Regions from separate parts of the Lysinibacillus sp. EB271-A1-10B genome, predicted to be linked through region 4. Evidence: riboswitches for the same ligand, from Rfam matches in the RefSeq annotation. Region 4 holds a riboswitch; each other region holds the start of a gene.

Region 1 (7,951 bases), on a different contig from region 4:
CTTACTACGCCAGAACAATCGCTTGCTCTCGCGAACGGCGTTCCAGAATCGATACTTGCCTTCCAATACCATAATCGGCAGAGCATAGATACAGATTAAGTTCAATGCCAAGATGAGCAGTCCGACGATAACAAGAGCGATAGTTCCGAAGGTTGTCTTCATCAGCTCGCCCGTAATAAAGTTTGGAACTGTCATATTAGGTAAAAGTGTTCCGCCGATGTTGGCATCAAGTAGCGGGAACAGGAGCAATAAATAGAGAGCAAGTCCGAAAACCCCGATGCGCCATAAGCCTGGTAAGCTAGAGATTGCCTTGAACAATACAGGGCGGATTCGTGGGCGCTTCTCCTGAATCCCGTAGTACGCAATATAGAAGAGAACCGTGAACTCTGTGTAAATGAGCATTATCGCAATTGGCACCATTACTAGTACACTAAGTAAGCCATATTTGCTGAACAAGAAGCGCAGAAGGTCATGATTGGCGGCTGCTTCGAAGCCCCCTACAGCCAGTAATTTGTTGAAAATTATGGATAACAACGGGATAAATACACTTATCGTTAGCAGTTTGTATATCAATTCAAATAAAAGAAAAGGACGGTACGCATACTTCCACACCTTTAAAATATCCCTCGTCATTTGAAATGGCATGAGTCTTAAACGATTCGTATTGGTTTGTTTGGTATTCATGGTTTTGGTTTTCCTTTAGTTAGTTTCGCGGTATATATTCCATTATATACCTACACATTTCCTCCAACAAGACTGCATAGTGGAGTGTAATAAGCTGAAAAATATTGTTGACCATGCACACGGAATGGAGAGACTCAATACATAAAAAGGCGACAAATTATTGATCGCGCTTCAACTTTAGTTCTTCACTTGAAGGATTCCTCCCTATTTCTTTAGTGACGACACTTGTAGACCATCCATTGAGTATGTGGCAGTTCTAGCTCTGTTCTTTCGAGTGTGCTAAAATGTTAGTAACTATGATTGATTCCTCCTGTTAAACTCCTTGTATATCGAGGGAAACAGGCTGTCTTGACTACGTTATTATTAGAAAAATTAAGAGTTAAAATCATTACCACTAGGGGAGTCTTTAAAAGGCTGAGACGCATATTGTCATATACGGACCCTTTGAACCTGATCTAGTTCACACTAGCGGAGGGAAGTGGCGACACTTGCTTTTTACTATTTTAAATGCAAGGCCGCTTCCTAATGCTTATAGGGAGCGGCTTTTTTCTGGTTTATTAGCAATTCAATAAATACAAAATAGGAGTGGAAAATATGTCAATTCGAAAATTAACAATCATGGCCTTATTAGTAGCAATTGCCGTAGCAGGTTCTACCTTCGTTTCAATACCGACAGGAATTGCGCGTGCCTACCCTGTACAGCATGCCATTAATGTTATTGGCGCGATTATTCTTGGACCAGTGCCTACTGTTATGATCGCCTTTATCACAGCTATTATTCGTATTTTAACAGGTACAGGCTCATTATTAGCTATACCTGGCAGTGTCATTGGTGCTTTATGCGCCGCCCTTGCCTATAAATACAGCGACAAACAATGGCTCGCAGGTGTCGGTGAAATGTTTGGGACAGGTATTATTGCCTCACTCATTGCAGTGCCCTACGCACATTTATTAACGGGGACTTCTGTAGCTGCTTTATTTTTCATGCCAGCCTTTTTAACTTCAAGTACTATTGGTGCTGTATTAGGCATTGTCGTTGCTAGCAATTTGCGCAAGACAGTATTTGTAACTAACCTTAATACTCTTCTTAAATAAAGATTTAGGCAAATTTAAAAACGTTATTTTCTTAAGGGGAATTAAGAAAGTAACGTTTTTTGTCCAACCAAATTCACCCATACTTCAACGGTAATCCCATTTCATGAGCAACTAATAAAAAGTCCTTTTTGCTTATTTCAAAATGACCAAATCTGAATTTATAGCCATATTTCGATTTATCTTCTACAAATTCTAAAAAATCTAAGATTCTTTTTATTGGTACAGCTTTTGCATCTTTATAAAAGTCTATATCTCTTCGGAAAGGAATAAAATTTTCCGCCATTTGTAACTCGTATATTCGGTCGTCCTTTATCCTTCCAATTGCGGTAAATGCTCTTACAGGTTCATTACCATCTAGACTTTTTTTAGGAGAATAATAAATGATCCAATCTCCTTTTTGCATTCGTTTCAAAGGTCTTTCTTTGCCATGACATAACTGGCCGAACCCTCCCTTAACCCCTTTTTGTACATGATTAAGAGATACTACGCCAATCCAGTATTTCGTGTCTCTTTCAGGCGTAGGAAGAGGATTTTTATTAGGATATACTGACATAGCTTCCTTCTCCTTTTATTTCGGGATCATTGTAAATGATTTAATTTTTTCATTTTCAAGAATCAACTTTTCTTCCAAAATCACTGGGTTTGGCAAACCATCCCAAGTAGTCGAAATGATAGCTCTAGCTTCTATATCATCGCCTTCAATATTGTGGATCGTTAATTTAAAGCCTGTCGGCATAGATGACATGTAAAAGTTCTGTATTTCTTTTTTTCCTTTAAAAGTTTGACCTTTAAAATTTTTCAATTCCCCATGATTTGCATACATGTCAGATAAGTCGTGCCCCTCTACTTGCGCTCTTCTTAAATACTCCTTCATAACCTCTACTGCCTTCATATCTCTATTACCCTTTCCTTTTTTATTTATAAGGTTTTAATCCCTATGAACGATTTTCATATACTTTTTTCATAATGTTTTTTAATTGCTCTTTTTCTTCCAATGAGAGTACGTTTAAAACTTCATTCTCAGAAATCACAAGGGTCTTCATTAATTTTTCTGCCAAATTTTCACCCTGTTCCGTAAGGCATATTAAATTTTCTCTTCTATTTTCTGGATTTTTTTCTCTATAAACATACTTTCTTTCTTCTAGACCATCGATAAAAAAGCGGACACTATTTTTATCTAACTTTAAAATCTGCCCTATTTGAATTTGGCTAAGCTTTTGGTCTTTTACAGCCATCATGATCCCGACTTCTCTAGATTTCATGTGAAATTTTTCGCTAATATATAGCTCGAGATTTCCCTCTAAAGCCTCCGCTAATTTAAAACTTAGAAAACCGAATGAATTCATTATATTGGTCATTTTTGAACCTCCAAATCGATAGCACTTTGTAATGATAGTAATATTTTATTACTATCATCTATTATTACATTTATACACTTTATTTACAAGATAAATCAGCGGTTAGTGGATGTCGATAAAAATTATAAGTTGGGTGCTAAATCGCTAAAGTTTATCGATAAAATTCAAATGTTGGGCGATAAATTGCTAAAGTTTATCGACAAATTGTAAATGTTGGGCGATAATCCCTGACAGCATATGTCAAACGACAAAAAAACGATGGCTCATTGCTGTAAAGCGATGCACCATCGTTTTCTATGTTAATGTCGTTTTTTCATGCCCTTTAATAGCTGGGCAACATTTGTGTCCTCTGCCTGTATAGGTTTTTCCTCTATACGCTGTTCTTTTTCCTTCGGTCTTGTTAGGAAGCCCCAACCAAAGCGGCGAATAGTAATATCAATGAAGAATAGTAGCATCCCTGCTAATAAAAGCCATGTTGCGATATTTTGGCGTTCCGCTCCTTTTTTAGTAAATTCACGGAATACTTCGCTCGGTTCTTTCAAAACAGAGCCGCCTGTTTGCTTTGTTAGTTCTTTGACTAGCTTATCGTTCACCGGACGTAATTCATATTCAGCACTATAAGGTACACTTAAGCCAGCCTGGTAAATAGCTTGTTCTTCATCGGCAATACGGAAGAAGATGAGTCCTGGTTCTGCTTGTACGACTGCTCGAACTTGTGATGCTGAAATTGTCTCAAGCTGTGTTTCAAATTCTTCACCCGCTTCATTGACAGCAACAATATCTAAAAATGCCGCTTCATTTGTTGGGTCAGTAATGACAAATGAGCCGTCTGATTCTAAACGTACATCGTAGGCAACATCGTTATAACTTGGTAGCATTTTTGAAATAAGCGTTTGCCAAAATGCACCCCAATTTTGCCATCTTGCCCAGTCTCCCGTCCATTTTCCTGTCGAATCAGACGTAAAGGCATAAGTTTTGCCAAGGCCATATTGCCATTCTGCAAGTACGGGATCTTCCTTCTCACTTTCTGCGATAACAGTGGCCCCCTGCTTTGCTGTCGTACCTATATAAGCATTCATTTTAGGTACCCCATTTGTAAATAGCGTATTCCAGCCAGATGCATTAAATATCGTTGGGTAAAATGGGTTATCTTCAATATATGTGCGTGAAATCATAGCAGTTTCACGAGATAAAATAGAGGGAATCGCCTGCTCATCAACAACATCGTAAAAACGCCCACTCCCCATCTCACTGAGTGCTTCAAGTAAGTTAGCATCTGCATCTTGACCAATTGCAACTGTTGATAGTGTCGTGCCATTTTCTTTTCCTTGTGCAATTAGGTCTTCATAGTTACCCGACTGTGACTGTCCATCTGTTAATAAAATAATATGCTTACGCTGCAGCTTTAAATTTGCTAGATTTTCATAGGCTTTAGCAAGTGAACCATATATTTCAGTACCCCCGCCTGGCGTTACAGATAAAATCGTATCTACAGCTTCTTCCTTATTGCCAACTGGCCCAGTCTCAATAATTTCCCAAGGTCGGTCATCAAAGGCAATAAACCCAAGCGTATCCTCATCTCGTAGCATTTCAACGGAACGAGCGGCAGCCTCCTTAGCAAGCTCTAGCTTTGCTCCAGACATACTTCCAGAACGGTCAAGTACGATTGCTAGCCCTAATGATGGTAATTGCTCCTTACCTTTAATCTCCATTTCAACAGGTAGTAAAGTTTCAATTGGTGTTTTAAAATAACCGCCTAAGCCAAAGCTATTTTCGCCACCGACCATTGTAAAACCGACACCAAAATTTTTCACCGCTTGCTCAATGACAGTCATTTTTGCCTCGCCTACTAAATGGCCTGGCACATTATCAAAAATGATTGCATTGTATTGTAAATAACTAGAAAGCTCATTTGGTAAACTTTTAGCATCTACCACATCATAGGAAATGGGTTGATTGCCAAGTGCTGCTGCGATTGGTGATGGTGTTTCATAGCCATTAACAATTAGTAAATGTGGTTCACTTTGCACCATCGTGACGCTCGTTAATTTATTATTTTCTAAAATCGCATCTTGATCGACCTGCACGAGTGCTTCATATTTTACAAGCCCTTCAGCCGTTGCTGTATGTTTATACGTAAAAATATTTGAACCTTCTGCAAGCTCCACTGTCTCACGATGGATGAGCTGATCATTTTCGTATAATAAGAGCTCACCTCGTTCTGCTACAGTTGCATTTATTTCAGTGACTAGCTGCTGCTGTTCACCTGCATAAGCAACTTGTGGTGTTACAAAGCTTTTCAGAGATACATCCTTAGCAACAGGTTTGTTAAATGTCACTACATCAACACTACTATTCGATCCTTTAAACTTTGATGCAAATTCTAAGGCATTTCCTTTTGTTTCATTGCCATCCGTTAAGAGCACAAGCCTCGTTGCTTTTTTCGGATCTACAATACCTGAAGCGAGCTGTAGACTCTGTTCGATATTTGTTTGATCTGTTGCTTTTATAGTTGTAAACTTCGGTACTTCCTTTAAAGAGTTCGATAACATAGCTTCCGTTTGTAATGTCGATGAAAACGAATAAATTCCGGCAAGTTGTTCATCTTTTTTCGACTGTAAACTTTCCGCTATAAAATTGACCATCTCATCATCTGTACCATTCATTGAAGCAGAACGGTCAACTAAAAATAATACTTGTTCTTCTTTTACGGGCAATAAAATATAGGGACCAGCTAGTGCAAAAACTAAGCAGCATATTGCTACTATACGGATACCTAGAACGACGATATGACTTTTTTTAAGTCGCTGACGCTCACGCCAATAGGTCCATCCAAAATACACGAGTAACGGAAGTAAAAGCAACAATGTTAATGGCATATCAATTCGTAAATCCACGACGTCGTTGCACCTCCCACTCTACAACAAGTAATACTAAGATTATAAGAATCAGCCAAGGTATGAACGAGGTTTTCGATATTTCCTTCTTCCCATTGTCCTGAAGCTCTCCAAGCGTATAGCTTGTTCCTTTTTCAATCACACGCTCCTGCGCTTGAAGCTGTACAATAAAGCGCTTTTCTTCATCATTTGAGCGCGCTGTATAAATTCCCGGCTTCATTGGAGCTGTTAATAATCCATTCGTAACGGACGATAAGAACTCATCATCTTGCGAATATACACTCCAATCACCTTGCGCTAAAGCAACTGCTCGTTGTTCATTTGGTGTAAAAATACCGAGCGAACCAATCGATTCTGAAAGCTGCTGTTCAGCACTCCATAAAAATAATGGGAATGAAGGATGTAGCGGCCAATCTGTATCAGCAATATCCGCTAATACAACAATATCTCCTTCTGGTGAACGCTGGATAAATGGCTGTTCTCCAATCGATGCAATTGTTTTATAGCCATCGAACCCAGGATATATAGCACTGACATAAATGTCTTTTAGTTCACTAAATGCAAACAATGCATGACTTGTTGTCCCTATTTCCCCAGTAGCTTCAACCTTCTCTACGTCATCCCGTCCAAATAATACAATTGGCTTGTCTATCTTTTCGAGAAGCGCCGTCTGATTTGTCACAATAGTGGCATCCTTATTGTCGGCTACTTGTGAAGATGGAACAATTTTTACGCTACTATTAATCGTTTGAAAACCTTTTTGAATAAGTTGATGCATACTTTGATCAACAACTACTTTTGAAGTCGCTGTTTGTAACAATACAGTTTGTGAATTATCAACTGCGTAATCGTCCTTAGCATCTATGCTGGCCGTCATAGTATCTTCTAACGGTAAGTCTTTAAATGTTTTTGTTACAGCTTCTTTTGGAGGCAATAAGATACTTTCTGAAACTAACTCCTTACCTTTAACATTTTCTATCGAAAGAGTCACATGTTGTTCTTGGTCCGTATCATTTTGTAACTGTACAAGCGACACTGCAGATTGACCATCTGTAGTAGCAGCAAAACGGGTAATTGCGATATTTGTTAAATCCTTCGCAGCTCCTTTTATAATCCACTTCACCGTATCTTTTTCCATCGGTAATTGCTTTTTATCGAGCGAATCTGTAAAGACATAAATAGATGTTGGTGTATTACTGACAAAAGCCTGTGCCACATCAAGAGCTTTATTCATTTGAGCTGTTTCATAGGTTACCTGTAGTTCTTGAATAGCTTTTTCAATATCTTTTGTATTTGTTTCTTGCTGTAATAGAGCTTTTGGCGTATTACCTGTTGTAATGAGTGTCATGGGTCTTCCATCAAGCTCCTTAACCAATGACAGCATTTCTTTTTTCTGTGTGTCAAATGTTGACTGCCCTTTCCCCGCTAACATTGTTGCAGACGTGTCTACAATGAAAATTGTCTGCGCGCCAACAATTGTTGACTTTTTAACGTAAGGATTCATTAATGCCAGTACAAGTAAAAGAAGTGCTAGCAGTTGTAAATAAAGCAGTGCATTTTTTTGAAGATGTTTTAAGTATGGTGATACACGTGTTTCTTGCATAATTTCTGACCAAAAAAGTGTGGAGGATACGGTTTGATCGGTATATTTTTTTCGAAAGAAATAATATAGAAGGACAATGACCGGGATGATGGCCGTCCAGCTAAAAATTATTTGACTAAAGCCCAATACGGCTCACCTCACCTAATCCAATGTGCTTTTAATAATTGTTGAAAGATCGCATGTTGTAATCCATCTTCTACTTTAAGCTGTAATTGTCGAACACCGAAACGCCGACAAATTGCCTCAAATTCCTCTTCATGTAATAAACGTCTTGCCAAATATGTGTCTAGAACTTTAGAAGACATCGTAACATT
Region 2 (7,951 bases), on a different contig from region 4:
ATGAAGAATTTGCTACTGGGAAGCGTAGCGTGTTGCAAATAGAAGCTTTACGGAAGGCATGCAGTGATTATGCTATGCAAATCCACACTTTACAGGTGCAAATTACTGAGGGAGCGAAGCACCTTAAAGGACAAGAGAAACAAGATTTAACGGCAATGGAAGAAAAGTTAGAGATGCTTCGTGTAACCTATGAGGAAGCCTTTAAAGTATTGCAGCAGATGGAAGGATTTGCGAAAGCTTGCACAGACTTTATCGAAAAAGTAGAGGAAGCGGAGCTGGAAATACGCTTACTTGAAAAAGAAGCGGGACGAGTAAAGGAACTTTATGCAATGTTAAATGGGCAAAATGTGAAAAAGCTGTCCTTTGAGCGTTATATTCAAATCAATTATTTAGATAAAATTACAGAGGCAGCAAATGTCCGGCTTTATCATTTATCCAACGGTCAATTTGAGCTACGACGTTCAGATCGTTTAGAAAAGCATGCTAAGCAAAGTGGACTTGGGCTAGATGTGTATGATGCCTATACAGACCAATTACGTGATGTAAAAACATTATCAGGGGGAGAAAAGTTTAATGCTTCTTTAAGTCTTGCCCTTGGGATGGCAGATGTCATTCAAAGCTTTCAAGGTAATATCCGTATTGAAACAATGTTTATTGATGAGGGCTTTGGTTCTCTTGATGAAGAGTCATTAAATAAGGCGATTGATACGCTTATTGATTTACAAGATTCTGGACGCATGATTGGCGTCATTTCGCACGTTGCAGAGTTAAAAGCTACAATGCCTGCAGTGTTGCACGTTGAAAAAACAATGAATGGTCACAGTCAAACATATTTTGAAGTGAAATAAAAAAGAGGCGTATTTCCGATGTGTGGAAATACGCCTTTTTATTACTTTTTATTTACGTTAGGATATGTTCCTTTTTTTGCAGCGATTACTTTTTTTACAATTGGAATAACGATTGGTGCTAATTTTACGGCGGTTTTGACAACTTTAGATACTTTCAAAAAATAACAGCTCCTTTTAGTACTCTCTGTTCAAGGTTGAAATGAAACTTATCGGATAACGCGAACTGCTTGAATAATATTCCAAATGACAATTCCGATTGAAACAAGAATGTAAATCAAAAATGAAACTAACCAAATGATAAGAAAAGAACTACTACCTGAATCTGGTTCAAAAGTGTTGAATGATAAAGTTGAGAAAATAAAGACTGCAAAAAATATTATTCCAAATACGACTGGGATTAAATGTGATATTAATGCTCGAAGAGAATGACTCTTTACGTCGTTATCTTTTGAAACAAAGTAAACGACTAATGGCACAATAAAGGGTGCAAAAAAGATACTGAGATAACTAAAGGCAGATAAAATTTTTTGGTTCTCCATAGTTGTACCTCCTTTTTAAATATTTACGCATGAAAAACAGTAAAGTTTCAAAAAAAATTAATGTGGAAGAGGTTGTAATCGTTACAGTGTTTGCGTACAATGAGGTTGTTCAACTAAATTAAGATGTAACGACCACAAGGGGAGCTGATGATGTCAGCTGAGACTGGGCACGTAATGCCTTAACTCTTTGAACCTGTAAGTTAACGCTTGCGTAGGGATGTGGATAGAAACCGACACTTTTACGATGTGAGGCTCTGTCCTGGCATCGTTTTTTTATCTTTATTGATGCTAGATAGGGACATATTTGCCAACTGATTTCTATTCCTGCTCTTGTATCCTACATCGGAACAAAGGAGAGAATAATTATGGACAATAAAAAACTATTAATGCTTGTGGAAATTGCGATATTCGCAGCGATTGGCCTTGTGCTTGATCAGGTTTCCTTTAAAGTATGGGCACAAGGAGGCTCTGTTAGTCTCGTAATGGTGCCAATAATGTTAATAGCATTTCGCTGGGGCCTTATTCCAGGCATGGTAACGGGTTTACTTATTGGTGTTATGCAAACAATGTTTGGTGCCTATATTATACATTGGCTTCAAGGAACACTTGATTATGGTGTTGCCTTTACGGTAGTAGGCTTAGCGGCCGTAGTGCGTGGGCCAGTGCTTGAGGCAGCAAAAGATTTAAACAAAAAGAAAATGGCGCTTTATATTATTGTAGGAACGGTATTAGCGGGCTTTTTACGTTATGCAGCACATACCATTGGAGGCGCTGTATTTTTCGCAGAGTATGCTGGCAATCAAAATGCATGGGTTTATTCAATCATCTATAATGGAACATATATGCTACCAGCAACGATTTTAACAGCGATTGTCGGTGTTTTGTTATTTACGGCAGCACCTCAATTAATGCAACGAAAATCATAATGATTATGCCCTTCACATGAGTGAAGGGTTTTTATTTTTAGGCTGTTAAAGATTGTTGCTATCAAAACATAAAGACAGATTAAATTTAGATACTGTGCAGTAATCAAGTTTCCCTTCCTAAGCAATTTCTCCATAGCTTTCAGTTATGACAAAAATTGCATTATTGAATAATCAATGGTAAAAATAGTTGAATGATGGTATATTATATAAATCTTTTGCCGATTTTACGAAAGGGAGCGCGTTAATGAATAAAACACTTGAAAATTTACAAAAAGAAATTATATTTGAAGCAAAAAAAGGATACCCCATTTTGCTTTCTGGCGCCGTTGTCTTTTTAATTTTCGCCTTTATGCCCTTAGTTTTCCCAATAGAAGCTATACGTTTAATTTGGATATTTGGCTTAGGTGTCATCTTTCCTATTGGGATTGTCATTAGTAAAATTCTGGGTGTTAATTTACTCTCTACTGACAACCCTTTAGGTACTTTAAGTGGAATAGTAGCAGCTCCTCAAGCTTTTTATATACCTGTATTTATAATTGTGTATATGAAAATACCTGAATACCTGCCCTTCACAATTGGCCTACTAGCAGGCTCTCATTTTCTGCCTTACATATGGATTTATAAAAGCAAAGCATATTTATTTGTTACTTTAGGAATCTGTCTTTCTGCTCTAATTTTAGGTGGCTTCTTTGTTGGTCAAGCTTTCACTCTAGTACCTTTAGCAATGTCTATTGTTTATGGAGTTGGTGCTCTTTTAATTCTAAGAGAACTCAAAGTCAGTCATGTTTAAGCACCTATTGTCAGTTGAATAACAGTAAACCACTGAATCTTTTTAAAAAGCATCTGAATAAAGGTGCTTTTTGTCTTTTCTAATGCTGCAACTGTGAAATAGTTAGATTCAGTTAGCGGAAAATAAAAAAGCAGAGTTAAGCGAAGCGCCAGCAACAAAGCGCCCAGCCGGAACGGAAATCAATCTCACGTTATGGAGATAAGCCTGTTTTCAGCACTTTATAATTTAAGATGGCATATAATATTTAAAGCGTTTAGCGTTTTAAGCATAGAAAGTTATGTTATATTAAATAGTAGATATTAGATGAAAGGGACGTTAAAAATGATTGTAAAAACGCAAGAAGAAATTGAAGCCTTTAAAAAAATCGGCCGTATTTGTGCTGAAATTCGTGAAGCAATGAAGGCTGCTACAAAACCAGGTGTAACAACACTAGAACTAGATGAAATTGCAGGCCGTATGTTTGCTGAGGCCGGAGCAGTTTCTGGACCTAAAGGGGAGTATGATTTCCCAGGATACACATGTATTAGTGTTAATGAGGAAGTCGCACATGGTATTCCAGGTGAACGTGTGATTAAAGAAGGAGATATCGTCAATATAGATGTATCTGGTTCATTAAACGGCTATTTTGCTGATACAGGCATTTCATTTGTAGTTGGTGAAGGTTATGAGGATAAAGAAAAGTTGTGTCGCGTAGCCAAAAGTGCTTTTGATCGTGCGATGACAAAAGTAAAAGCTGGATCAAAATTAAACCAAATCGGAAAAGCTGTTGAGCGTGAAGCATATGCTAATGATTTAACAGTGATTATGAACCTAACAGGACATGGTTTAGGTCGTTCTTTACATGATGAGCCAAACCATATTTTAAACTATTATGATGCATGGGATTCTACAATTATGAAAGAGGGTATGGTTCTTGCAGTTGAGCCATTTATCTCAGCGAAAGCGGAGCATATTGTGGAGTCTGGTGATGGCTGGACATTCGTTACGCCAGACAAATCATTAGTTGCTCAAATCGAGCATTCAATTATCGTTACAAAAGACAAACCAATTATTTTAACTTCACTTGATGAACAATAAAAAAGCTAAAATCCTGCTACCAATTTATTTTTGGTGGGCAGGATTTTTTTTAATAAATAATATACCGACAAGTAGCACCCCACATAAAAACAAGGCTGCCGTTGACACAAGTAGCTCATCAAAACCATTATGTAATACGACCCCTATATAGGACCAGATAAATACACTTGGATAGATAATATCAAAATAATGGAATCGAATATGTAGTGCTATTGCAACCCCAAGTGTCAGTAAAATAACTGCCCACAATGGATCACTAAGTCCAAAACCATTCCATTGGTAGGATGTTAGCGTGAAGCTTACATTTGTCATCAGGCTGAATGTAACCCATGCGAAGTAAATCGAGAAGGGTAAACGACCTGTAAGTGAGTTATTGCTGAAAGGGTACGTTTTGTACAACTTTGATAAATACAGTACTAAAATAAACGTACTGACGATTGACATGATAAATAATTCGTGATGCCAAACAACAATTGCTAGCGCCTGCATGATACATATGCTACTAAAGAGAACAGTCTGTTTAATAGATGTCTTTTTTAGATTCATGACTAACCAATAACCAAGTAACATGTAAACCACAATCCAAATCACATAACTAACATTAAAAGGTGCAAATATTACTGGAAAACGATTTGAAATCTCTAAGGAAGATTGACCGTTTATTTTCATGAAATAGGATGAAAAGGTTAGGATAAGTGAGACAATGTAAGTGATTGTCATCAAAAAAAATCGAGGCATGTTTTCCTCTCCCTTCGTGTTAAATTGTATAGGGAAAAGACAAATAAGTATAGGACTGTAACGTACTATTTTCATTATAACGGAAATTTCCAACAATGTATCGTGTTGTTTCGCTAAAATTATCTACAATTTACCATTTAAATAGGCGTTCATATATTTCTTTAGTACAATGGAAGTATACAAATGTAAGGAGTGAAGTTTTAATGACTCAAAATTTAAATGATCTAGATCTAACAGTTAATCTAGATAAGAAAATGTATAAAAAGAAATTAAAAGTACTCCAGTATGAAATGTTAAATGCTCAACAGTTTTTATTAAACAATAAAATAGGGTTAATTTTAGTATTTGAAGGTATGGATGCCGCTGGTAAGGGGGGCGCTATTAAGCGTCTAATTGAACGTGTTGATCCACGTGGTTATGTCGTACACCCGATTTCAGCGCCTCAGCCCCATGAACTACGCTACAATTATTTACAACGCTTTTGGAGAAAGCTGCCACAGCATGGACAAATCGCAATTTTTGATCGCTCTTGGTATGGTCGTGTATTAGTTGAGCGTATTGAAGGATTTGCAACAAATGAAGAGTGGTCTCGTGCATACGGAGAAATGAATAATTTTGAAAAGATTTTAACGGCAGGAGATTATATTGTCATTAAGTTTTGGCTTCAAGTATCAGATGAGGAGCAACTTAAACGTTTTAAAGAACGTGAGCAGGATCCATATAAGTCTTGGAAGCTAACAGATGAAGACTGGCGAAATCGTGAAAAAACACCACTGTATGTAGAGGCTGCAAATGAAATGTTTGAGAAGACTGATAAGAAAAATGCTCCATGGGTTCTAATATCAGGAGACGATAAAAAGTATGCTCGTGTACAGGTACTGCAAGAGACACTAGCACATATCGAACGTGAAGCAAAAAAACGTGGCCTTCATTTAACGAATGTCTTAGACAAAACGCATTTAGAAGATGCTGAATCGTCTAGCCTTGAATTGCTAGAAGAGAAGCCTAAAAAACAAAAACAAAAAGTGAAATAATGTTATTGATGCTGTAACAACAAGACGAGATGTTTTAGTTGTAGCAGCATCTTTTTTTACATACAATAAAATAAAACTTCAATTCGGTGGGTGTTTACCCACAAATTGTTAGTGAGCATAATAGTCAGCTAATCGTCGACTATGTTGATTGAAAATCAATTTAAAACAGGGAACGACAGTTATTGACCTTTAAAGTGAGATACAGTGAAACTTCAGGCTATTAGGGTTAGATCCATTGAAAATTGAATGCAGGCTTTAAACAATTATCGGAAGGTTAGTGTGGAGAAATGGTGCTTAAAATTTGGAGACTATTGAGGAAAAAGGGTGAAAATGTGGTATCAATTCAGGGGGATAAATGCTACATTCGCACATTTTACGAAAAAGATGCACAAAGTTTAACTGATCTCGTAAGCCGCAATAAATATTTTTGGTCTACATACGAACCGTTACAACGACCTGAATATTATACAATTAATGCTCAATATAAAAAAATTCAAGAAAGCTTATACTTAATGGACTCAAAGAGGGAGTTTACTTTCGGTATTTTTGAGCCGGGTACAAATAATCTAATAGGACATATTGCTCTTTATGCAGTAAAACGTTTACCGTATTCCAGTGCATTTGTTGGCTATGCGATGGATGAAATTTATGTGGGGAAAGGGATCGTAACAGAAGCGGTTAATATGGTTGTGCAATTTGCGTTCGAGCAAGTAGGCTTACATCGTGTAGAGGCTTATGTTTCAACACAAAATAATCCTTCTATCCGTGTTTTAGAAAAGTCTGGGTTTCAGCAAGAAGGCCTCTTGAGAAAGCTGCTGTACATTAATGGCAAATGGGTGGATCATTACATGTATGCACGTTTAGAGAACGAATAAAAAGAAGCGTCTAACTTTCAAGTCATGAAGGATAGACGCTTCTTATCTTTACTATTGTTTGCTACCGTCTATGATTAAGTCAAGGCGACCTGTATTTGGATCAACTACTAATCCATGAACGGGCACATCTTTCACCATTAACGGGTGATTGCGAATTGTATCTACGCTTTTCTTAACACTTGTTGCTACGTCGCCAAAGCCACGTAAAAACTCTTTTAAATCAAGACCTGAATTTTCTACCGTTTTGATAGTTTCAGGGTTAATTCCTCTAGCAACCATTTTACTTAGCATTGCTTCTGGGTCAACTGCGCTCATACCGCAGTCGTAATGTCCAACAACATACACTTCATCTGCTTGTAGTTCATAAACAGCTACAAGTAAACTACGCATAATTGCACCAAAAGGGTGACTAACTAATGCCCCAGCACTTTTAACGATTTTTACATCGCCATTACGTAAATTCATAGCTTTAGGTAACAGCTCTACAAGTCGAGTATCCATACACGATAACACAACGATGCGTTTATCAGGATACTTTGTTGTAATAAAAGGCTCATACTTTTTTTCTTGAACGAAATCTTCATTAAATTTAAGAATATCTTGTAACATTGTCATGAAAGATTGCTCCCTTCCCTACAGAAATATTTTAGAGCAAAATGATCAATATGCAAATAATAATGACAATATTCACGCAATTTTTTTAAGAAAAAAAGAAGTTTAGTAATCTTTTAGCGAAATGAAATAAGTAAAAAAATAAAAAACAGCTACGTTATGTAGCTGTTTTTTATAGATAGATTAGAATTTTTCACTTGGTTTTGGATCTATAGTTACTGAAGACTTAGTATCTAAACCAACTTGTAGGTAGTGGATGAAGAATCCCGTAGAAATTAGTAAAACGGCTGAAAAGCCTAGTACAGTCGTAATGAACATAATAAAAGCTCCTCTCTACTGAAATAATCTACAATAATATCTAAAGTAATTATACAATAGGTTGCTAGGAAAATCTAAGGAGAATTTATGACATCCATAAGATACCTAGTCTGGACTAAGATTAGTAGGTATAAAATACTTAAAATGCCTAGTTTTTATTACAAAGAACAGATTCTTTTTTCCCTATCCGCAGT
Region 3 (7,951 bases), on a different contig from region 4:
TGTGGTGCAACTGGTCTAAATGCAGTAGAACGCTTCCTAATCGGTTCAGTATCTGAAGCGATTGTACGCTCAGCTAAATGTGACGTACTTGTTATCCGCACACCTGAAAATTAATTTTGTATTACATAAAAGGTATCCAATATTGGATACCTTTTTCTTGTTGTTGAAAAATTAATATGTGAATGGGATTAAAGTTCTTATTAAATAAAGTATGGCTCTCTGGTAAAAAACGAGGGGGTTGATTTCCGTTACGACTGGGAGCTTTGTTGCTGCCGCTACGTTAGCACTAGGGAACATAAAATTTTCTCTTTTTTCTATTAGGAAGTCTTAAGCTGAATCTTTTTAGTATTAATTATAATTAATACTATTTCGGCTTAACTTTTTCACCTATTCTAGGGTGTGAAAACTCAGGGTGAAAACCAACAGTTGTTCATTGATACATATTTTATTATTGATAAACTAAAAGGTATCCAATTTCGGATACCTTTTTTTACTTATTTCCCTTCTTGCCACATATTCACTTTTTCAAAGAACATAGCTAGAGCTTGTTTATTTTGCATATTTGGTACTTTTGCTAATAGCACCTCTTTTGGGGCTTTGAAATCCTTACCTTGTTTTTGTAAAATGACAATGCTCTTTTCTAGTGCTTTATTGGCGAACATTGTATCTGGCAATTGTATAATTGCTTGAATCCAAGCATGCTTTTGAATGTATTTATGCAGTTGTTTCGATTGCTCAGATTCAAAGAGATGCGTTGGTGCAAGGAAAAATAAATAGCCTCCATCCTTCGTGTAGTTAATGGATTGCTCAATAAATAAATGATGCGCATAGCTCAACCCTTCTGAAGGGCACAGCTCATAGTCTAATGCGATATCTTCATTCGGATAATATCCCACTGGTAAATCACAAACAATAGCATCTGCAGGACTTACTAATAAATCTTGTAACGCATCTTGACGGTATAAGGAAACAGGCTGCTCTGTCAAATCAGCTGTAGCAGCAGCTATACGAATAAGCAGTTCATCAACCTCTACACCTGTTGCCTCTATTTTCTCGTCTAATAAGTTCATAACTGTTAGGAGTAAATTCCCTGTACCTACTGCTGGATCTAAAATCGAAATTTTTTCGGTTTTTAGACGATCTGCAAATAGTTGCTCCACAAAATAACCAACTAATAACCCAAGAGTATCTGGTGTCATCTGATGATTCGGCTGAGAGCCTTTTCGCATTCCCTTTAAAACAGCAATTTGAATCGCTTTGCGCACATCTTCCTTCGTAGCACCTTCTTGTGAAAAATCAACTTCCCCACCTAGCCATGCCTCTAAGCCATCTAGAATACCCTCTAGCAATGTAATATTATGTTCTTTTTCTATCTTTTCAGCATGTTCATTTAGCATACCAAACAACTTCTCGATGTTTTCCATACACAACTTCCTTTCACGCAGAAAAGAGCCGTGACAAAAACTTGTCACAGCCCCTTTGTCTAGTAATATCTTAGCCTAAAATCAATAAATTATGCTAGTGCTTTGACAGCTGCAATTGCCGCTTCATAGTTTGGATGGTCTGTTGCTTCAGGAACATATTCCACATATGTCACTTTGTCATTTGCATCCACAACAAATACTGCGCGTGTTAGAAGACGTAACTCTTGAATATAGACACCATATGCTTCACCAAATGACAGGTCACGGTGATCTGAAACTGTTTGAACAGCATCAATACCTGCTGCACCACACCAACGTTTTTGAGCGAATGGAAGGTCAACAGATACTGTATAGATTACTACATTATCACCTAAGCCAGCTGCTGCTTCATTAAAACGACGTGTTTGTGCATCGCATACACCAGTATCCAATGATGGTACCACGCTAAATAAACGAATTTTCCCCTCTGAATCTTTTAATGTAACAGGTGATAGGTCATTCGCTAATATAGAGAAATCTGGTGCTTGATCTCCAACCTTTACTTCGTTCCCTACAAGTGTTACTTGACCATTTTTAAATGTTACTTGTGCCATATAAACGCCTCCTAATCATCATATGTACTTAATATTACTAAATGGAGGGAATTAATTGCAACTGAGACAGCTTATCAAAAATATTTTTGAAAAATCTTTTCGCACCTATTCAGCCATGTTTACTTAAGGTTGCACCTTTTTCCAAGTTCATTAAAATAATGTAGGGTTGATTTTCCAACTAACTAATGATGTCTCCCCCAAATAATATGGCTTATCACCCTAATACGAAGTTGATCTCCAACACTTTGCAAAAACTTTAACTTATTCAACCTATAATACATTACCTAATATTATAAAAAAGCAGGAACTTTGATTTTCGACATTATTTCCTAGGAAATTAATGATGCTTGATAAAATGGATTTTTTCTTGCTCTCGTAATTCGACACGACGAATTTTGCCTGATGAGGTCTTTGGCAGCTCAGTAACAAACTCAATCTTACGAGGGTATTTATATGGGGCTGTTAAAGTTTTTACATGGCTTTGTAGTTTTTTTATAAGTGTTTCATTACCAACTTCTCCTTCACAGAGCACAACAAACGCCTTCACGAGATTTCCACGAATCTCATCTGGACTTGCAACAACGGCAGTTTCTTTCACTGCAGGATGCTTCAACAATGCATCTTCTACCTCAAATGGTCCAATCGTATACCCAGACGAAATAATGACATCATCCCCGCGTCCTTCAAACCAAAAATAACCATCATTATCTTTGTATGCACGATCTCCGGTAATATACCAATCGCCTCTAAATTGTAAATTTGTCCGTTCTGGATCGTTTAAATATTTTTTAAATAACGCGGGCGTTTCACAGTGTACAGCAATATCTCCAATTTCCCCAACCGCAACAGGATTTCCAAGATCATTTATAATTTCAACAGTATTACCCGGAGTAGGTTTGCCCATTGATCCCATTCTAGACTCCATCCCTACCATTGTACCAACAAGTAATGTATTCTCTGTTTGTCCATAGCCATCTCGTACTTGTAAATTATAAACTTCGGAAAATACTTTTATCACTTCACTATTTAAAGGTTCACCCGCTGACACAGCCTGACGTATTGTACTTACATTAAAATCTTGTAAATTTTCAAGACTCGCCATAAATCGATATTCGGTTGGTGTGCAACACAGAATATTAATATTGAATTTTTCAATCAGTCTAAAGTAAGTTGCCGCATCAAAGTGACCTTTGTAAACAAATGCTGTTGCACCACTTCCTAAAGTAGCGAGGAACGGACTCCAAATCCATTTTTGCCAGCCTGGAGCTGCTGTTCCCCAAACAATGTCACCCTCTTGAACACCTAACCAATTTGGTGAAGTAGTTCGCAAGTGTGCGTAACCCCAGCTATGTGTATGTACCGCTGCCTTTGGATTGCCTGTTGTACCACTTGTATATGCTAAAAATGCAATGTCTGTACTCTTAGTTGGAGTAGAGCTTATATAAGATGTTGGTTGGCTATGCATTCTTTCAAGCAACGGTTGCCAAGGTTCATGTGCATGACCAATGACAAATTGCTTTATTGCTTGTAAATTTTCCACATTATCAAATTGTTCAATATAAGGCTCAAATGCAACAACTCCTTTTGCATCGGCATGATTGATTCGATATTCAATATCTTTAGTTCTCAGCATTTCTGAACTAGGTATAATAGTTAAACCTGCCTTCAAAGCTGCAATATACACGATATATGCTTCCACTGATCTCGGTACCATGACTAAAATAACATCGCCTTTTTTTAAACCTTGGGAGGTAAATACATGTGCTGCCTGATTCGCCTTTTCAAGTAAAGTTGTATATGTTAAGTACTGAATTTCCTCGTCTTCGCTATAAACTAATAATGCATTTTTCGTAGGATCCTGTGCATATTTTTCAATTTCTTCTGAAATGTTATACCATTCTGGTGCGATTAAATCTTCTCTTTTCATGGCAATTGCCCCCTTTTGTTACGCCCATTATAAAACTCAATTTTTATCATTTTCAATTGAATTCACTCTAATTTATTAAAGTCGTGACAACTATCATGCTCCGCTATATGGCATCAGTCACGTATTGCTTCTATTCATTTCAAATTGGCGTAATCGTCGCTTTCGTACAGAGTTGCTGAATGAAAATAAAAAACTCCCTATTGAACGCGAATGAATAATATGGTACATTTTGGTCAACTAAAAGCATGATTGCAGGGGGACTCATTAAGAGTTGAGAAGGTAAAACCTGACCCTTTGAACCTGTTAGTTAATACTGACGTAGGGAGCAATTCACATCGACTTACTGATGAAAGGCTCTTTTACGTGTTTTTTGCACGAAAAAGGGCCTTTTTTGCACGCTTACGTCCATCCAACGAGGAGGACTTAAATTGATTTTCCAAACGATCCGTAAACAAAATCCACTTATTCATTGCATAACGAATTATGTGGTTGCTAATTTCCAAGCAAATGGCTTATTAGCAATAGGCGCTTCTCCAGTCATGGCTGATGACGGTCATGAGGTTGAAGAAATGGTCACAATCGCCTCAGGCTTATTGATCAATATTGGGACCCTTAATGAGCGAATGAAAGAATCCATGTTACTTGCAGGGAAAAAAGCAAATATTCTTGGCATTCCGGTTGTTTTAGATCCTGTTGCAGCCGGTGCAACGACTTACCGGAAACAAACGGTACAGCAATTATTGGAGAAAATAAAATTTGCGGCGATTCGATGCAATATCGGAGAGCTTGCAGCAATTGCCAATGTAGACTGGCAACAAAAAGGCGTAGATAGTGGTAGTGGTTCAATTTCTTTAGAAATGGAGGCACAAAAAATAGCTCAGCAATACAATTGTATTGTTATTGTGACCGGTGAAAAGGATTTTATTACTGACGGCAAACTTCAGCAATGGGTTACAGGTGGAAATTCGCAAATGACAGAAGTTACTGGAACAGGCTGCTTATTGAGTGCAATATGTTGTGCCTCTATCACCGCAGGAGATCAACCATTTGACCAATTACTAGAAACATTATCACTTTATAAAAAATTAGCAGAAAAAGCCGCTTCTTCTACTCGATTCATTGGCGATTTTCAAATAGCTGTATTGAATGAACTACATCGCCTTTCAAAGGAAGGTGAAGAATAATGCATATTGTAACGACAATTGCCGGTTCAGATAGTGGCGGCGGTGCAGGTATACAAGCTGATTTAAAAACATTCCAGGAATTAAAAGTATTTGGAACGTCTGTCATTACAGCTTTAACGGCCCAGAATACTTTGGGTGTATCAGATGTTTTACCAATTGAAGTGAGCTTTGTTGAAAAACAACTGAAAGCGCTAATCGAGGATTTTTCAATTAGTGCTATTAAAACAGGAATGTTGTTTTCCTCCGAAATCATCCAATCAATTGCACATATTTTAGCCGAAGTAAATATTCCACTTATTGTAGATCCTGTTATGATTGCAAAAGGTGGCGAGAGCTTATTACAGCAAGAAGCAATTGAGGCATTACGAAATTATTTGCTACCTTTAGCAACAATTGTAACACCTAACATTCCTGAGGCCGAAACCCTTTCTGGAAGAAAAATTAATTCTATAGCAGATATTAAAGAAGTAGCCCAGATTTTATTACAGACAGGTGTTCAATGCGTCGTTATGAAAGGCGGTCATTTAGAGGATATATGTCATGCTACTGATTATGTATTTTTTCAAGATGGTGGATCATTTTCTATGCAATCTACTCGTATTGCAACAGCAAACACGCATGGTACAGGCTGTACATTTTCCGCTGCATTAACTGCTTTTCTTGGCCTTGGGCTACCTATAGAAAAGGCAATTGAGGAAGCTAAAAAATTTATTCAATTAGCAATAACTCATGATTTATCTATTGGGAATGGCCATGGTCCAACAAATCATTTTGCTTATCAACAGTATAAGGATTCCTGCGAGGTGATCATACATGAAACGTGACGATTTACAGCTATATTTTATTATGGGTACAGGTAATGTTTTCAATCAGGAGCCAATAATTGTATTAGAAAAAGCTCTCCAATCCGGAATTACTATGTTTCAATACCGTGAAAAAGGGCCAAATACCCTTACTGGACGAGCCTATGAAAATTTTGCTCGTAAATGTCAAAAGCTCTGTCAACAGTATCATGTTCCGTTTATTATTAATGATGATGTAGAGCTAGCTATAAAACTTAGAGCAGATGGTGTTCATATTGGCCAAGAAGATTTTCCTGTGTCAATGGTACGTAAAAAAATTGGCAACATGATACTAGGTGTTTCTGTTCATTCTCAAGCGGAATTAATAACTGCTTTACAATATGGTGCTGACTATGTAGGAATTGGTCCAATTTTTTCAACTACTTCTAAAAGTGACGCCAAACCGCCTAGTGGCACTGAATTTTTACAGCAAGTTCGCGGACAATACCCAGAGCTGCCTATCGTTGCAATTGGAGGCATAAACTGCTCGAATACACATACGGTATTTAAAGCAGGTGCAGATGGAATAGCAGTTATTTCCGCAATTTGCGAAAGTGAAGATATTTCGAATACAGTCTCTACATTTAAAGCATTTGTAGGATAAATTGAAACTTTTAATCAGGGGGCGTCTTTCAATCGGGTTTTTAAATTACTGCCCGTTAATACGGGATAAAAAATAAACATTTTAAACAAACTAAAACCAGTGCCTTTTACGGTCACTGGTTTTAATTTTAATAATTGCTAATTAAGCAATTATTGGTTGTTCGGCATACCTTTTAATTGAGATTCTGCCATTTGTACAAGACGTTTAGTGATTTCACCGCCAACGGAACCGTTAGCACGAGCTGAAGCGTCAGCTCCTAATTGAACACCAAATTCTTGTGCAATTTCGTATTTCATTTGATCAAGTGCGCGCTCTACACCAGGTACAGCAAGTTGATTTGAACTGCGGTTATTGTTGTTTGCCATGTGTTTCTCACCTCCTTGTGAATATAGAATGTGCGATTTTAGATTTTTAATACAAAAATATTTCAGGTAAATTGTACCTCAGAAGGAAATGGACTAAAAAAGCCGACTCAAAATGTACTTTTGAGTCGGCTCTTATGAATTCGCAAGGTTCTTCTATAAAAGATCCGCAAATTTATCGGCATCTTGTTCTTTTTTCGGGAAAATGTAAACTTCACGGTTTTTCACTGCTCGTTCGATGAGTTCATCAAAATCCGAGAAGCTTTCGTAATGCTCAACCTTTTCAAGCTTTGGCTTTGTTTTTGGACTTGCAGGAGTAAAAATTGTACAGCAGTCTTCAAATGGCTGAATAGACGTTTCGTATGTGCCAATTTTCTCAGCAATATCGATAATTTCTAATTTATCTGATGAGATTAATGGACGTAAAATCGGTGTGTTCGTTACTGCATTAATAGCTGTAAGGCTTTCAAGAGTTTGACTCGCTACTTGCCCAAGACTTTCACCTGTAACTATAGCTAGTGCACCAATGTCTTCACGTACTTTGTCAGCAACTTTTAGCATCATACGACGAGTAGTTGTCATCGATACATTAGATGGTACTTTTTCTTTAATAAGAACTTGAATTTCAGTGAAAGGAATAACGTGTAAACGTATACTCGCTCCGAATTTCGTTAATTCATTAGCAAGTACCTTTACTTTTTCCAATGAGTTTTGGCTTGTGTATGGTGGGCTAAAGAAGTGAATCGCTTCTAAGCGCACTCCTCGTTTCATCATTAAATAACCGGCAACTGGGCTATCGATACCACCTGAAAGCATTAATAAAGATTTACCATTCGAGCCTACAGGCATTCCACCTGCACCCGGAATAACTTGCGCCATCATATATGTTGCATCATGACGCACCTCTACGCGAAGTTCGATATCAGGCTTCTTCACCTTTACTGATAAATTTTGATATTGTGGTAATACATGACCACCAATTTCGCGTTGAATGGCATGTGATTCTAACGGGAAT
Region 4 (7,951 bases):
TAGGACTGTATCGGTTCATCCAGCCTTATTTTGTCATCTTCCACTAACATCATAATAGCCAGAGATGTAATTGGTTTGCTTAAAGAACCGATAAGAAACGGTGTGTTTGCTGTTACATTTGAACCATCACTTAAAATACCCCATTGATTTTGATAAATCGTTTCCCTGTTTTCTAATATCGCCAATGATGCGCCGGGAATATTATACATATCTAAAGACTCTTCCATAAACTTTGTTATTTTTTGTTTAGTATCTTCCGTTTTAGCAGAAGCAGAAAAAGGGGTTAGTAGGAGTAGAAAGCTCCATAAAAAAATGATTGCTTTTTTCATTGTTTTTCTCCTCACATGAACAATCAAAGTTAAATTAAACTCTAATTGTTTCTTTTTTCTCTAATAAGTCAATTAACAATTTATACGTTTGATCAAGGTCAAATTCATCGAAATTTTTGTAGGGCTAGTTCATCGAAGCAAGCCAATAAAATACCGGCAAAGGCATCGGTTTCTTTGGCCGCAACGTTTAGGTTCTTTAGGGGATTAGAAAGACTTTCTCTATTTAGCTTCACAGTATTTGTTGCTTCTCTTAATTAGAAACAGGTACTTTTCTATCATCCCTTTCACTAACTTTAGCGTATAGCGTTTTTGTTATTATGTAGTACAAAAATGTACCAGTTAATCCTAGAATAAGGAGCAACCCGCTCATATATATAGGGGGAATCCACTGTCCAACGATGATCAATAACGAAGCTATAATCATTGCTCCATAGGTAGTTAAGCTATTAAAAGCCATATAGGTGCTACGAGCGTTAGAAGGGGCAAGTTCTCCTATCATCGCCTGTTTAATGGGCACAAACATCAGCTCACCAATTGTTCCAATAAACATGGCAATAAAAAGAATCAATACGCTATTTGAAGAAGCAAAGATACTAAAACATATAGAAAAGATCAACATACCTGTAACAAGAGTCCAGCGATCACTGCATTTTTTTAACAAGAATAATACAGCACTTGAGAGGAGAACTACAAGAATAGTATTCTCTGTTCGAAGAAAACCAAGCATTTTTGTGCCATCTACAATGAAATCTATTCCAAACAAAGAAGCTGAATGTTGAGGTATATCTTTTTCGAGACGAATCCCAATATAGTTTGATAAAGACTGTTCCAAGGTAAAGATCAAGATTGCTCCTAAAATATAAAACATAAATAGCTTATCTTTTAAAACGGTTGAATAAGTTTGAAACATTTCTACGGATGAAGATTTTTTCTTATGATGAGAAGACTTAGGTGAAGGCTCTGGTGAATAAGTTTCTGTGATGAAAAATACAGTCATAAAAACAGATAACAAAGTGACTAGTGAGATCCCAATAAATAATTCAAATAAGTAGTTTTTAAAAAGAAATGCCCCAACGATTCCACCAATTGCAGTTGATAAATTCCCTAACCAGTAGCTAATTGTAAATACGAGCTTTCTCGATTCAGAATTAGTAACATCAATCATCATAGCTTGTGCAGCTGGCTGAAACATGCCTCCACAAAACATATTAATGATGAAGAATGCTGCAGAAGTATAAGGAAGGTTAAACCAAGGGGAATTACAAAGTGCTATAAACAGATACGAAAGTAATAGTCCAATCTCAGAATAAATCATTATTTTTTTTCGCCCAATTTTATCTGAAATATGCCCTCCGATAAACCCTCCAAGGACCCCACTAATGACAATTATTATAAGAATAATAGCCGTTTTAGTAGCTCCGATATTTTGAGTAAAATAAATAGCCAGAAAAGGGATAACAGCCATAGAAATAAGACCGCCTAGAAATTGCATGACTAGGCGAAGTTTGATGTTGGGATGGATATCTCTCAATTTCATATAATCACTCCTATTTAATACTATATTGTCTACAGGTCCTGGCTGGGCAAAGGGGGAGAAGGCTTAGTTATTTTTGATAGGCCCAAATAATCTTAGAGCTTGTCTCGATATATCCTTCCGCATCACGTTTGTATATTCATCAATAAATGTTAAACGCATTCCGTTTAAGATGGATAAGTACGATTCAGCAATTAATGAAGGTGATTCTTCATAAAAGTAACCAAGCCTTTGACCTTCTTCAATAACCGGATAAATACTGTTTATAAATACTTTTACGAAATCATCTAGTTCTTTAAAAAGTTTTGGGAAACGATCAGGTCTTGCAAGAACCTGCTGAATGAGACGTAAGTATTCACTTTTCATTGAAAAAAGTTGTACATGACAATCTATCATTTCCTTCACAACTTCAAGAGGCTCACCTTTAAAGTGTTCTCCTATTTCAATAAAATAAGGTTTGATTTCCTTCAATGGCTCCAAAATAGCTGATTCATAAAGCGCTTCTTTTGAATCAAAATACGTAAATACGGTACCAAAACTAACACCAGCTTCTTTTGATATGTCGGCAACTTTTGTCTCCGCAAAACCAGTATCACTGTATAATTTAATGGCAGCGTTTAAGATAGTAGATCTTTTTCTTTTCTTTTTCTCATCATTAGTAAGTTTAGTTTCCATTTTAGATACTCCTTCCAAAATAAATGATTGATTGGTCAATCAAATTCTATTGTAATATGTTTCCATTGTCAATGTGTTTAAAGAATTTTTTGAATTTTATACCTAGTTATAACAGAAATACCTCAATGAAGGGCCATAGCAGTTAGATGATTAGAAATGAGGCAGCTTAATAATAATTCATCACTATCTGTAAACAGACCCTTGTCATTTCCGGATTGATATGGGTATAATAATCATCGAAAAGTTCATATGGAAAGAATGTAGGGGGGCTGGTAGTTGCCAGCTGAGATTGTGTCCGATAGACGCTGACCCTTTGAACCTGATTTGGCTCGTACCAGCGTAGGGAACATCTATTCAAAAAAGAAAATTTTTGATACTGATTGTAAAACGTCTGGGAGGAATCCTAGGCGTTTTTTATGTTTTCAGACTTTTGTTTCCCTCTGGTAAAGACATTCATTTATGAACACTTTCACACTACTTACTTGGAGGATTCAGCATGAAAAAATGGTTATTGGTCCTAATGGTTGCACTTTTTACATTAGTGGGCTGTAGCGAAAAAGAGGCTAAAAAGGATGCTAAAGGATTAACAAAAGTATCGGTAGTTCTTGATTGGACACCGAACACAAATCATACAGGTTTATATGTAGCTGAAAAACTTGGCTACTTTAAGGAACAAGGTTTAGATGTTGATATTTTATTACCTGGCGAAACGGGTGCAGATCAGCTTGTAGCATCAGGAAAGGCTCAGTTTGGCGTAAGCTATCAGGAAGGAATTACACAGGCGCGTGTGCAGGATGTACCATTAGTATCGATTGCAGCGATTATACAACATAATACTTCGGGTTTCGCATCTACCGCATCAAAAGGCATTACGTCACCAAAGGATTTTGAAGGGAAAACTTACGGTGGCTGGGGTGCACCGCTTGAAAAGGCTGTACTACAATCACTTATGCAAACAAAAAATGCGGATATTAATAAGTTAGATATCGTCAATGCAGGCGATTTAGATTTCTTCACTATGATGAAAAAAGATATTGATTTTGCGTGGATTTATTATGCATGGACAGGTATTGAAGCAGAACTTCGCGGCGAAAAGCTGAACATGCTTTATTTAACAGATTATAGTGAGCAATTAGATTATTACACACCTGTGCTTGCTACAAATGAAAAAATGATTCAGGATAATCCTGAGACGGTAAAAGCTTTTGTCGCTGCTGCAGCAAAGGGCTATGAATATGTAATAAAACACCCTAATGAGGCAGCTGATAGTTTACTAGAAGCGGTACCTGATTTAGATAAGAACCTTGTGCATAAAAGTCAGGAATGGCTAGCAGATAAGTATCAAGACGACGCTGCACAATGGGGCGAGCAAAAATTAGCTGTCTGGGAAAACTACGCGAAATGGATGGCCGATAACAAAGTTTTAGAGGGCGAATTTAACGCAAAACAAGCATTTACAAACGACTTTTTACCGAAAAAGGAGACAAAGTAATATGGCAAACTCTTTAATAAGTGTACAAATTATCCCGAAAACTGAAACATATGAAGATGTGATCCCGTTTGTCGATGCAGCGATTGCAGTGATCGACACTTCAGGGGTGAAATATGAAGTTCATCCATTAGAAACGACAATGGAAGGCGAGCTTACGACTTTGCTGCAAATTATTGAAAAAATGAATGCCAAGATGATCGAGCTTGGCGCAATCAATGTCATTACGCAAGTGAAAATTTTATATCAGCCATCCGGTATTACAATGGATACGCTAACGGAGAAATACAAGGGATGAAGCAGGCTGTTAAACAAGGAAGGACGATAATTTTTATCGCCTTCCTCTTATTCATATGGGAACTAATTGTCCGTTTTGCTGATATTCCACATTGGCTTTTGCCTGCACCGAGTGCCATTTTGAAAGAGGGCTTTCAATCGTATGAGATGTTTGTGCCGCATGCTTTAGCTACGATCCAATTAGCACTTCTTGGTCTTGCTATCGGGATATTATGTGGGCTAACAGTTGCGGTGCTATTACATCGTTTTACGTTTATAAGGGAGCTATTTTATCCTATTCTCATTATGTCGCAAAATGTCCCGGTACTTGTCCTAGCACCATTATTAATCATTTGGTTTGGCTTCGGTTTATTGCCAAAGCTCATTATTATTTGTCTCGTGTGCTTTTTCCCTATTGTTATTTCGGCAATGGACGGCTTTCGTCAAACTTCGCCTGAGCTAAAGCATTATTTTGAGATGATCGGTGCAACGAAAGCCCAAACCTTTTGGAAGTTAGAATGGCCTTATGCGTATCCAGCAATTTTTTCAGGCATAAAGATTGCTGCTACCTATAGCGTTATGGGGGCTGTTATTGCGGAATGGTTAGGAGCGAAAATGGGGATTGGCGTTTATATGACATTGGCACAATCTTCATTTCGAACGGATCGTGTATTTGTAGCGATTTTTGCCATCGTATTTTTAAGTTTATTATTATTTAGTGCTATTCGATTACTAGAAAAACTTGTTGTGAAGGGGAGAGGAAACTATGCTAAGCATTCAAAACATTGATAAATCCTTTGATTCCCTTCCAGTTATCCGTAATTTATCTTTTGAGGTGAAGGACGGGGAATTTGTGGCGATTATCGGTCCGTCTGGCAGTGGGAAAAGTACACTTTTTCAATTAATTGGTGGTGTTTCTTCTATTGATAAAGGTGCTATTTTATTAAACGGCACAGATATCCAGAAAAAAAGAGGAACGATTGGCTATATGCCTCAGCAGCCATGTTTATTACCGTGGCGGACGATCATAGAAAACGTCACGATGGTTGAGGAGCTCCATGGAAAACCTAATGTCAACGTTGCGAAGGAATGGTTACATAAAGTGGGGCTCGCAGCATTTGTAAATGCATTTCCTAATGAACTGTCGGGTGGTATGCAACAACGGGTATCGTTTATTCGTGCAATTGTCAGTAATAAACCTATTTTATGTTTAGATGAACCATTTTCTGCACTGGATGAGTTTACAAGGCTTGAAATGCAGGCGTGGCTATTATCGATTTGGGAGAAATATAGAAAATCTATATTGTTCGTTACACATAATATTGAGGAAGCTCTGTTTTTAGCTGATCGTATTATTGTACTCACAAAACGACCAGCGACGATGAAAAAGGAAATAATCGTACCTTTTGCAAGGCCACGACAAGAAGAAATCCGCCATTCCGCTTCATTTACGGCGTTGAAGCAACAATTATTCTCGTATTTAAAAGAAGAAAAGGATGAGGCGAATGTTGATTGATGCACATATTCATTTAGATCAGTATAAAAAAAACGACATACCTCCTTTGCTAGAAGAAGCGGAACATGTCATTGCCGTAAGCATGAATCTACCGTCATGTGAAAAGACGTTGAAGCTGTCGAAAGCCTATTCTAAAGTAAAGGCGGCGTTTGGCTTTCATCCTGAACAACCGTTACCTAGTAATGCGGAGGAAGAGGCATTATTCGATTGGATACGTCAACACGCTCATGACATGGTGGCAATTGGCGAGGTAGGGTTGCCTTATTATTTGAGGCAGGAGAAGGCTATTGATGATCGTGCGTATGAGGTGTTGCTAGAACGGTTTATTGTATTGGCAAAGGAATTAAACAAACCGATTGTGTTACATGCTGTTTATGAGGATGCTGCCATTGTTTGTGACCTGCTAGAAAAACATCATGTAAAGAAAGCGCATTTTCATTGGTTTAAAGGCGATGAGGAAGAGATTGAACGGATGATTCATAATGGGTATTTCATTTCTGTGACGCCTGATTGTACGTATGAGACTGAAATTCAAGATCTAATCAAAAAATACCCAATCGAGCTAATGATGGTAGAAACAGATGGACCTTGGCCATTCGAAGGTACTTTTAACAATAGACAAACATCCCCATGGATGATGGATCATTCCATGGAGGTTATTGCTTCGGTAAAGGGGCTTACAACAGAGGAAGCGGCGCGTATCATTACAAGAAATACGACAATATTTTATAATTTATAACAAAAAACACAGCTGTTCTTTTAAAGAGCAGCTGTGTTTTTTCAAATTTTCGATAGAGTTGAACGCGGTAAAAGCGCCCGAATCGCTATAGCTGAGCGAAGTGGAAGCATTAAATTGACAATATTTTCATTCTAAACTAACTTTTTTCATTTTCCAGAGAGCAGGTGATCGTGTTGAAAGATAGAATTTTAAAAGAATCAATAAGTGAAGCTGAACGAAAAGGATTCCGATTTACGATGGGGGATTTGGCAAAGCAACTAGGTATGAGCACGAAAACATTGTATAGTTACTATCCATCAAAGGAAGAATTACTCAACGACATGATTGATCTTACAATCCATGAATTGAAGTTGAAAGAAAATGAAATACTGCATGATTCATCGTTAAATCTTCTAGAAAAACTACAGAAATGTCTTGTATTAATTCCAGCTGATTTTACATTTGCTCAGCTCCAGTATTTAGAGGAGCTTCAACGCTATTATCCAAAGCAATGGGAAACAGTTGATCAATTTATTCAAGAACAATGGACAGGCATTATTTCGTTAATTGATGAAGGGATTGTCGCAAATCAAATACGTTCATTTAATAAAGAGATATTTATAGAAGTCGATATTGGTGGGCTTTATAGATTGATGGATCATGCATTCAAACGCAGAAATATGATTTCACTTCAGGATACTATGCAGGAAATGGTGGACATTCTTATGCTTGGTATTCTTAATGGTAACGTTCATGAAGAAAATTAAATGGGGGCTGTAAATGAGTAAAACTTTAAAAATACTATTTTTATGTACAGACTTCTTTTTTATACTGTATTGGCTTGTCACTTTTTTTCATTTGATTCCAGAAGAGTATTTATATAAGGATTATCAAAATGAATTATTAGTAATATGGAATTGGTCGTTTTTCCCGCTAGATATTTTAACTTCTTTCAGCGGGTGTTTGGACACCCGCTGAAAGAAGTTAAAGCCTCCGGCGGATGTCACGGAATCGGAAAGGAGTTCTTTGTTCAAGCACAAAGCCGATTCCAGACGCAATTATGCGAGGCATAATTGATTTTCAGTTACTGGTTTTATTAGTCTCTGTCTATTTAAAATAAAAAATGAAAAGTGGAGAGCTTTTGCCTTAGTATTTTTAACACTTACAAGTTGTTCTGGATTACAGGCGATTGCTTTTTGGACAATAAAACTTGATTTTGATCTTACGTGGTGGATACCAAACCTTTTTCTATTACTATATCCGTTGTACTTTATTCCAAAACTTATTAGTTCTAAACATCAAAATGTCTCATTACAAGCAAAACACAACCACTAACAATCCTCAATGTGGTTGTGTTTTTTGTGCTTTGTAAAATTTTGTTCAATGCTTTCTTTTTTCGTTTTCGTTACACGCT

Evidence for each region. A riboswitch is a leader RNA that binds a small molecule or an ion and turns the genes downstream of it on or off. The one in region 4 is predicted to bind thiamine pyrophosphate.
Region 1: linked by a shared signal. The riboswitch ahead of thiW (energy coupling factor transporter S component ThiW) and the one ahead of AC3WSK_RS07050 (ABC transporter substrate-binding protein) in region 4 are both predicted to bind thiamine pyrophosphate.
Region 2: linked by a shared signal. The riboswitch ahead of thiT (energy-coupled thiamine transporter ThiT) and the one ahead of AC3WSK_RS07050 (ABC transporter substrate-binding protein) in region 4 are both predicted to bind thiamine pyrophosphate.
Region 3: linked by a shared signal. The riboswitch ahead of thiM (hydroxyethylthiazole kinase) and the one ahead of AC3WSK_RS07050 (ABC transporter substrate-binding protein) in region 4 are both predicted to bind thiamine pyrophosphate.

Annotation. Positions count from the first base shown of each region.
Region 1 is NZ_JBYTDL010000001.1:460,055-468,005, forward strand. Features, by position in the region: gene AC3WSK_RS02170 (glycerophosphoryl diester phosphodiesterase membrane domain-containing protein) at 1-684, opposite strand, end outside; TPP riboswitch at 1,071-1,178, shown strand; gene thiW (energy coupling factor transporter S component ThiW) at 1,279-1,779, shown strand; gene AC3WSK_RS02180 (EVE domain-containing protein) at 1,853-2,332, opposite strand; gene AC3WSK_RS02185 (ketosteroid isomerase family protein) at 2,348-2,671, opposite strand; gene AC3WSK_RS02190 (MarR family winged helix-turn-helix transcriptional regulator) at 2,715-3,137, opposite strand; gene AC3WSK_RS02195 (VWA domain-containing protein) at 3,437-6,034, opposite strand; gene AC3WSK_RS02200 (vWA domain-containing protein) at 6,018-7,763, opposite strand; gene AC3WSK_RS02205 (DUF58 domain-containing protein) at 7,775-7,951, opposite strand, start outside.
Region 2 is NZ_JBYTDL010000016.1:73,101-81,051, forward strand. Features, by position in the region: gene AC3WSK_RS18470 (AAA family ATPase) at 1-848, shown strand, start outside; gene AC3WSK_RS18475 (hypothetical protein) at 890-1,006, opposite strand; gene AC3WSK_RS18480 (magnetosome magnetite crystal formation protein family) at 1,055-1,387, opposite strand; TPP riboswitch at 1,515-1,622, shown strand; gene thiT (energy-coupled thiamine transporter ThiT) at 1,753-2,313, shown strand; gene AC3WSK_RS18490 (DUF7010 family protein) at 2,558-3,103, shown strand; gene map (type I methionyl aminopeptidase) at 3,425-4,180, shown strand; gene AC3WSK_RS18500 (TspO-related membrane protein) at 4,205-4,918, opposite strand; gene AC3WSK_RS18505 (polyphosphate kinase 2 family protein) at 5,122-5,952, shown strand; gene AC3WSK_RS18510 (GNAT family N-acetyltransferase) at 6,240-6,827, shown strand; gene AC3WSK_RS18515 (beta-class carbonic anhydrase) at 6,879-7,442, opposite strand; gene AC3WSK_RS18520 (hypothetical protein) at 7,623-7,757, opposite strand.
Region 3 is NZ_JBYTDL010000006.1:82,769-90,719, forward strand. Features, by position in the region: gene AC3WSK_RS10840 (universal stress protein) at 1-114, shown strand, start outside; gene AC3WSK_RS10845 (class I SAM-dependent methyltransferase) at 495-1,424, opposite strand; gene tpx (thiol peroxidase) at 1,514-2,017, opposite strand; gene mbcS (acyl-CoA synthetase MbcS) at 2,355-3,944, opposite strand; TPP riboswitch at 4,188-4,286, shown strand; gene thiM (hydroxyethylthiazole kinase) at 4,373-5,128, shown strand; gene thiD (bifunctional hydroxymethylpyrimidine kinase/phosphomethylpyrimidine kinase) at 5,128-5,952, shown strand; gene thiE (thiamine phosphate synthase) at 5,942-6,574, shown strand; gene AC3WSK_RS10875 (alpha/beta-type small acid-soluble spore protein) at 6,724-6,939, opposite strand; gene thiI (tRNA uracil 4-sulfurtransferase ThiI) at 7,093-7,951, opposite strand, start outside.
Region 4 is NZ_JBYTDL010000003.1:364,229-372,179, reverse strand. Features, by position in the region: gene AC3WSK_RS07065 (serine hydrolase domain-containing protein) at 1-329, opposite strand, end outside; gene AC3WSK_RS07060 (MFS transporter) at 580-1,866, opposite strand; gene AC3WSK_RS07055 (TetR/AcrR family transcriptional regulator) at 1,930-2,538, opposite strand; TPP riboswitch at 2,791-2,901, shown strand; gene AC3WSK_RS07050 (ABC transporter substrate-binding protein) at 3,035-4,030, shown strand; gene AC3WSK_RS07045 (thiamine-binding protein) at 4,032-4,325, shown strand; gene AC3WSK_RS07040 (ABC transporter permease) at 4,322-5,092, shown strand; gene AC3WSK_RS07035 (ABC transporter ATP-binding protein) at 5,070-5,819, shown strand; gene AC3WSK_RS07030 (TatD family hydrolase) at 5,809-6,558, shown strand; gene AC3WSK_RS07025 (TetR/AcrR family transcriptional regulator) at 6,732-7,304, shown strand; partial or broken gene AC3WSK_RS07020 (DUF5360 family protein) at 7,318-7,872, shown strand; gene brfA (ribosome rescue factor BrfA) at 7,869-7,951, opposite strand, start outside.